DNA from 2 places in the Streptomyces sp. NPDC050287 genome. Region 1 is predicted to be linked to the other one. Evidence: riboswitches for the same ligand, from Rfam matches in the RefSeq annotation. Region 1 holds a riboswitch; the other holds the start of a gene.

Region 1 (3,402 bases):
CGCCGCCGTTGGGCAGCGGCACCCAGACGAAACTGCGCCCGAGCACCTCGATGATCCGCCCGGCCGCCCCGGGAACGCCGAGGGAGGCGGAGAGCACCTCCTCCAGCTCGTTGCCGGGCCATCCGCCGTGCGGATGAGGGTGCGCCTGTGCCGGGATGCCCGAGAAGTCAGCGGGAAAATCCGCCGGGAAGTCCATCTGCCTGCCTACCGCCTGCCGAGTACTCACGTGCTGTGGCTGAAAGGCTAACGGGTACGGGGCGCACGGGAGAGACCCGCGCCGCATCCGACCCGACCGGGTCCTCCGGGGCGAGCCGGGACCGACGGGTGGTGCGGGCTCGTGGGGCGGGACGGTGCGGCTCGTCGGGCGGGACGGACCGCTTGGCCCGCGGAACCCGACCGCCCCGACGCCGGCACCGACGAGCCCGGCCCACCCCGCGACCGGCCCCCGCCCCTCACCCCGTGAAGCCGATGCGCCGCAGCACATCCGCCGCGTCCCGGTCGATGAGGACCGCCGAGCCGCAGCCCGGGGGCAGGTCGCCCTGCTCCACGGCGCTGATCAGGCGGGAGGCCGCGCCCCGGTGGCGTAGGAACGCGTACCGCGAAACACCGCGGCCGCGCTCGCGTTGGCCCTCCAGGGCGGTGTCCGGGGTGACGTCGAGCAGCAGCAGGTGCAGCGTGCCGCCCCGGCGGTGGGCCTCGCGGGCCAGCCAGGAGCGCACCCAGGCCTGCGTACCGCAGTCGTGCACGACGACGCCCTCGCCGGAGCGCAGGGCGCGGCGCAGACCGGCGTAGTGCGCGAGGCGGACCAGCGGGCGGTAGACCGCGTACGGCAGGAGGCGGGGCATCCGTTCGTCCCAGCGGTCTCGGGTGTCCTGGGAGTCGATACGGGCCTCCTTGACCGTGCGGCGCATCAGGGTGGACTTGCCGCTGCCGGGCAGGCCGGTGATCACCACCAGGTCCTGGGGGCCGAAGAGCAGGGCGTGCGGGCTGTGGCCGCCGCGGTCCCGGAGGTCACGGACGACGGGTGCGCCGAGCGGGTCGCAGGCCTCCCTGGCCGGGGCCGTCGGCTGCTGGGGCAGCGCGAGGGCCGAGGTGGTCGCGTACGCCGTGGGCCTGTTCACCGTGATCTTCCTCCCCTGGGGTGGTCACGAGATCCCTCCCCGTCGAGTGTAAAGAGAAGGTAATGCGCGGCGTCTCGCGTTTTGGTGCTCGTCCTGCCACAGGCCGGTCACAGATGCGGCCCTGCCGCACCCGACCGATGCGTGCAATGATGTCGGCGCCAACTGCATACCGGCCGCTTGAATCCGCGCGGGAGAGTTCCGGGCCGTACGTGTGTCGTACGGGTGCCCGGGCGCCGAAGGAGCAAGTCCCTCCCTTGAATCTCTCAGGCCCCGTTACCGCGCGGGCGAGGCACATCTGAAAAGCGGGCCGCTGATTCCGGCGGCTCCACCCAAGGTGCAAGTCGTGGTCCACCGTTCGCGGGGTCCCGACGAACCTCTCAGGTTCCGATGACAGATGGGGAGGAACGACCTCGCTGTCATGCCCTGGGAGACGACCGTCCGATGAGCAGCACCGCACCCCCCGACAAGCGCCGCACCGCCCTCGACGCCCTGCATCGTTCGCTCGGCGCGACGATGACCGATTTCGCCGGCTGGGACATGCCCCTGCGCTACGGCTCCGAGCGCGACGAGCACAACGCCGTCCGCACGAAGGCCGGGCTCTTCGACCTCTCCCACATGGGCGAGATCACCGTCACCGGCCCGCAGGCCGCAGCCCTCCTGGACCACGCCCTCGTCGGCAACATCGGCGGCGTCAAGGCCGGCCGCGCCCGCTACACCATGATCTGCCGCACCGACGGCGGCATCCTGGACGACCTGATCGTCTACCGGCTGGCCGAGACCGAGTACCTGGTCGTCGCCAACGCCTCCAACGCCCAGGTGGTCCTGGACGCGCTGACCGAGCGCGCGGCGGGCTTCGACGCCGAGGTCCGCGACGACCGGGACGCCTACGCGCTGATCGCCGTGCAGGGCCCCGAGTCCCCCGGCATCCTGAAGTCCCTCACCGACGCCGACCTCGACGGACTGAAGTACTACGCCGGCCTGCCCGGCACCGTCGCCGGCGTCCCCGCCCTGATCGCCCGTACCGGCTACACCGGCGAGGACGGCTTCGAACTGTTCGTGCGGCCGGAACACGCCGTGGAGCTGTGGCAGGCGCTGACCAAGGCGGGCGAGGGCGTCGGTCTGGTCCCCTGCGGACTGTCCTGCCGGGACACGCTCCGCCTGGAGGCGGGCATGCCGCTGTACGGGCATGAGCTGTCGACCGAGTTGACCCCCTTCGACGCGGGACTCGGGCGGGTCGTGAAGTTCGAGAAGGAGGGCGACTTCGTCGGCCGCGAGGCGCTCCGGCAGGCCGCCGCCCGTGCCGAGACGGACCCCCCGCGCGTCCTCGTCGGCCTGGTCGCCGAGGGGAGGCGGGTCCCGCGCGCGGGGTACGCGGTCGTCGCCGGCGGCGAGGTGATCGGCGAGGTCACCTCCGGCGCCCCCTCCCCCACGCTGGGCAAGCCGATCGCGATGGCGTACGTCGACGCGGCCCACGCGGCGCCGGGTACTCCCGGTGTCGGCGTGGACATCCGGGGCAGTCACGAGCCGTACGAGGTCGTGGCGTTGCCGTTCTACAAGCGCCGCAAGTAGAGACTCAAGCGCCTGGAGTAGCGACTCAGGCGCCGGAAGTGGAGACTCAAGCGCCGCAAGCAGACACTTGAGCGTCCGTGCGCGTGATCCCGCACACTTTCCCGCTGCTCACGCACGTTTCCAGCAGTCCCCCATTCACCAGCACTCCCCCGCGTACAGGAGAATTCAGGCCATGAGCAACCCCCAGCAGCTGCGCTACAGCAAGGAGCACGAGTGGCTGTCGGGCGCCGAGGACGGCGTCTCGACGGTCGGCATCACGGAGCACGCGGCCAACGCGCTCGGCGATGTCGTCTTCGTGCAGCTCCCGGAGGTCGGTGACACGGTGACCGCGGGCGAGACCTGCGGCGAGCTGGAGTCGACCAAGTCGGTCAGCGACCTGTACTCCCCGGTCAACGGTGAGGTCACCGAGGTCAACGAGGACGTGGTGAACGACCCGTCGCTGGTGAACTCCGCGCCCTTCGAGGGCGGCTGGCTGTTCAAGGTACGCGTCGCCGAGGAGCCGTCCGACCTGCTCTCCGCCGACGAGTACACCGCCTTTTCCGCCGGCTGAGGAGTCGTCCACCCGATGTCCGTTCTGAACACGCCCCTGCACGAGCTCGACCCCGAGGTCGCCGCCGCCGTCGACGCCGAGCTGGACCGGCAGCAGTCCACCCTGGAGATGATCGCCTCCGAGAACTTCGCGCCGGTCGCGGTGCTGGAGGCGCAGGGCTCC
Region 2 (3,402 bases), on a different contig from region 1:
CGAGACCCGGTCGTATCCGGTGACCTCGGCGAGACGTTCCTCCAGCTCCCGGATGAGCGTGAGGTAGCCCTGGGCCTGCTCGGTGGGCGCGAAGGGGTGCAGCCGGCCGAACTCGGGCCAGGTGACCGGCTCCATCTCCACGGTCGCGTTGAGCTTCATGGTGCAGGAGCCCAGCGGGATCATGCCCCGGTCGAGCGCGTAGTCGCGGTCGGCGAGCCGGCGCAGGTAGCGCAGCATCGCGGTCTCGGAGCGGTGCTGCTGGAATACGGGGTGCGTGAGGTAGTCGTCGGTGCGCAGCAGCGCGTCCGGAAGGGAGTCCTCGGTGGCGGCGTCGAGCGCCTCGATGTCGCCCTCGACCCCGAAGGCGGCCCACACGGCGCCCAGTTGGGCCCGCGCGGTCGTCTCGTCACACGCCATCGACACCTGGTCGGCGTCGACGAACCGCAGGTTGACGCCGTTCTCGCGCGCGGCCGCGACGACCTGGGCGGCCTTGCCGGGCACTCGGGCGGTCAGCGTGTCGAAGTAGGAGCCGTGCACGACCTCGACCCCGCCGGCCGTCAGGCCCGCGGCGAGGATCGTGGCGTACCGGTGGGTGCGCCGCGCGATGCTCTTCAGGCCTTCGGGCCCGTGGTAGACGGCGTACATCCCGGCCATCACCGCAAGCAGCACCTGCGCGGTGCAGATGTTGCTGGTGGCCTTCTCCCGCCGGATGTGCTGCTCGCGCGTCTGCAGGGCGAGCCGGTAGGCCTTGTGCCCGTCGGCGTCCACCGAGACGCCCACGAGCCGCCCGGGCAGGCTGCGCGCGAACTTCTCCCGCACCGCCATGTAGCCGGCGTGCGGCCCGCCGAACCCCATCGGCACACCGAACCGCTGGGTCGTCCCGACCGCGATGTCCGCACCGAGCTCCCCCGGGGACCTCAGCAGCGTGAGTGCCAGCAGATCGGCGGCGACGGTCACCAGCGCGCCGAGTTCGTGGGCCTGGTCGATGACAGGCTTGATGTCGCGTACGGCCCCGGAGGCGCCCGGGTACTGGATCAGCACGCCGTTGATCTCGCGCCCGGCGATCTCGGCCGGAATACCGCCGCTCAGGTCGGCGACGACGACTTCCACGCCGGTCGGCTCGGCCCGCGTCTCGATCACGGCGATGGTCTGCGGCAGCGTGTCCGCGTCGACCAGGAAGAGGCCCTTCTTGTTCTTGCCCATGCGCCGCGACAGCGCCAGGGCCTCGGCCGCGGCGGTGCCCTCGTCGAGCAGCGAGGCACCGGAGGTGGGCAGCCCGGTGAGCTCGGCGACCATGGTCTGGAAGTTCAGCAGGGCCTCGAGCCGCCCCTGGGAGATCTCCGGCTGGTACGGCGTGTAGGCCGTGTACCAGGCCGGGTTCTCCATCACGTTCCGCAGGATGACGGGCGGTGTGAAGGTCCCGTAGTACCCGAGCCCGATCATGGAGTCGAGCACCTGGTTGCGGTCGGCCAGCGTCCGCAGTTCGGCGAGCACCTCCGCCTCGGTCCGCGCACCCGGCAGATCGAGCGCGTCGGCGTTCTTGATGACGTCCGGCACCGCGGCGGCGGTGAGCTCGTCCAGCGAGCCGTACCCGACCTGGGCGAGCATCTTGGCCCGTGCTTCCTGGTCGGGGCCGATGTGGCGCTGCTCGAACGGAATTCCCTGCTCCAGCTCGGCGAGCGGAATGCGGTGGGCGGTCATTGCGGAGGCCTCCTGGTCTGACACGACCTTCGAGGGGCACCACGACGCGGGTACCCGGACGGCCTCCCCCTCTGTCATCTCGACCTGAGAGCTTCACCGGGCCTCCCGAAGGTGCCCGGCTTTCACCGTCGGTGAGAGCGGGGGCCGTCGACGCCGTCGACACCCGCCCTGCTTTCCAGAGTGACCTCGTCCGTGCGGTACGTGGGCCTGAGAGATTCCGGGGAGGATTTGCTCCTTCGGCGCCTCCGGATGGTGTCCGGAGGACTCTCCCGCGCGGGGTCAGCAGCCGTTTGCCAGCGTACCAGCGACGGCAACGCCCGGTCGTTCGAGTGGCCGCCTCCCTGATTGTGCTCTTTCGTAGTGCTTACGGATGGTTTGCGACCAAGTGGAGGGCCCGTGCGCACCGACATCGATCCGCGCAACCTGATCGGCCGCAAGGCGTTCGACCGCAACGGCACCAAGATCGGCACGATCGACGAGGTCTACCTCGACGACGCGACCGGCCTACCGGAATGGGCGGCCATACGCACCGGCCTCTTCTCCAGGGACGCCTTCGTCCCCCTGGAGCCCAGCGAACTGATCGAGGGCACCCTGCACGTCCCCTTCGACCGCGCACTCATCAAGGACGCCCCCGACTTCGGCGTGGGCCGTCACCTCTCCCCCGACCAGGAACTCCAGCTCTACCACCACTACGGCCTCGACGTCTCCGCCCCACCCCCGCTCCCGGACCACGACTTCGGCAACCTGGCCGGCACGGACGACGCCTGACCCCACAACCGCGCCGACCCCGCCCGAGCCGCGGGCGGTCGTGCCGCAGGCGATGGGGTCCAGGTCCCTCCCACTGCGGCGGAAGGGAGTCCCGCCCACCACTCGAGCGGAAGCCGGAAGTGGGGACCGCTGGCGCGGGCCGCACATCCCGCACACGCGGGACGCACGCCCAAGCCCCGCCACGCCCAGCCCGCACATCGCACCATCCGCCCAGGAAAGCCGACGCCCCTCCCCGCACATACCTCCACCCGTCACGCAAGCTCACCCGCCCGCGGCCCGCACACACGCCCACCCGTCACGCAAGCTCACCCGCCCGCGCTCATCCGACAGCCCCGGTCACGCCAGCACCCCGCCCCCCGAAGCCCCACCCGCCTCCACACTTCGCGCCACCAGCGGCAACGGATCCGCCGGCTCCAACTCCGGATCATCGACCCGAAACGTCCGCACCCGTCCCGGCTCCGAGTCGGGCGTCTCGAATCGCACCGTCACCCGCCCGAGCCCGCTCCCCTGCACCCATCCGTGCCCGTACTCGGTATGCCGCACATCGTGTCCCGACGGCCACCGCCGCTCGACCGGCACCTCCGGTAGCGTCTCGGGCGTGTCCGCGGCCTTCTCCACCGCACCGGCGTCCACCTGCTCCCCCGCCGCCTGCGCGAAGAGATCCTCCTGCGTGTAGTCGGCCAGCCCGCTGACGCCCACCCCGAGCAGCCGCACGCCTCCGGTCGTGTCCACGGAGTCCAGCAACCGCGCGGCGGCCTCCCGCACCACCGCGGGATCGTCCGTGGGCCCACGCAGCGTCTCGGACCGGGTCAGCGTGGAGAAGTCGTACCTGCGCACCTTGAGCACAATCGTCCGCCCGGACAACCCCGCCCCGCGCAAGCGCCGCACACACCGGTCCGCCAGCCGCTGCACCTCCAGTGCGACCCGGATCCG

Evidence for each region. Region 1 has a riboswitch for glycine ahead of gcvT (glycine cleavage system aminomethyltransferase GcvT). Riboswitches for the same ligand answer to the same signal wherever they lie in the genome.
Region 2: linked by a shared signal. The riboswitch ahead of gcvP (aminomethyl-transferring glycine dehydrogenase) and the one ahead of gcvT (glycine cleavage system aminomethyltransferase GcvT) in region 1 are both predicted to bind glycine.

The regions. Positions count from the first base shown of each region.
Region 1 is NZ_JBITIY010000009.1:301,307-304,708, forward strand. It holds gene ACIBK3_RS31105 (enhanced serine sensitivity protein SseB) at 1-196, opposite strand, end outside; gene ACIBK3_RS31110 (AAA family ATPase) at 453-1,121, opposite strand; glycine riboswitch at 1,300-1,410, shown strand; gene gcvT (glycine cleavage system aminomethyltransferase GcvT) at 1,563-2,690, shown strand; gene gcvH (glycine cleavage system protein GcvH) at 2,863-3,240, shown strand; gene glyA (serine hydroxymethyltransferase) at 3,256-3,402, shown strand, end outside.
Region 2 is NZ_JBITIY010000008.1:350,326-353,727, forward strand. It holds gene gcvP (aminomethyl-transferring glycine dehydrogenase) at 1-1,701, opposite strand, end outside; glycine riboswitch at 1,887-1,983, opposite strand; gene ACIBK3_RS29745 (PRC-barrel domain-containing protein) at 2,098-2,469, shown strand; gene ACIBK3_RS29750 (DNA polymerase IV) at 2,806-3,402, opposite strand, start outside.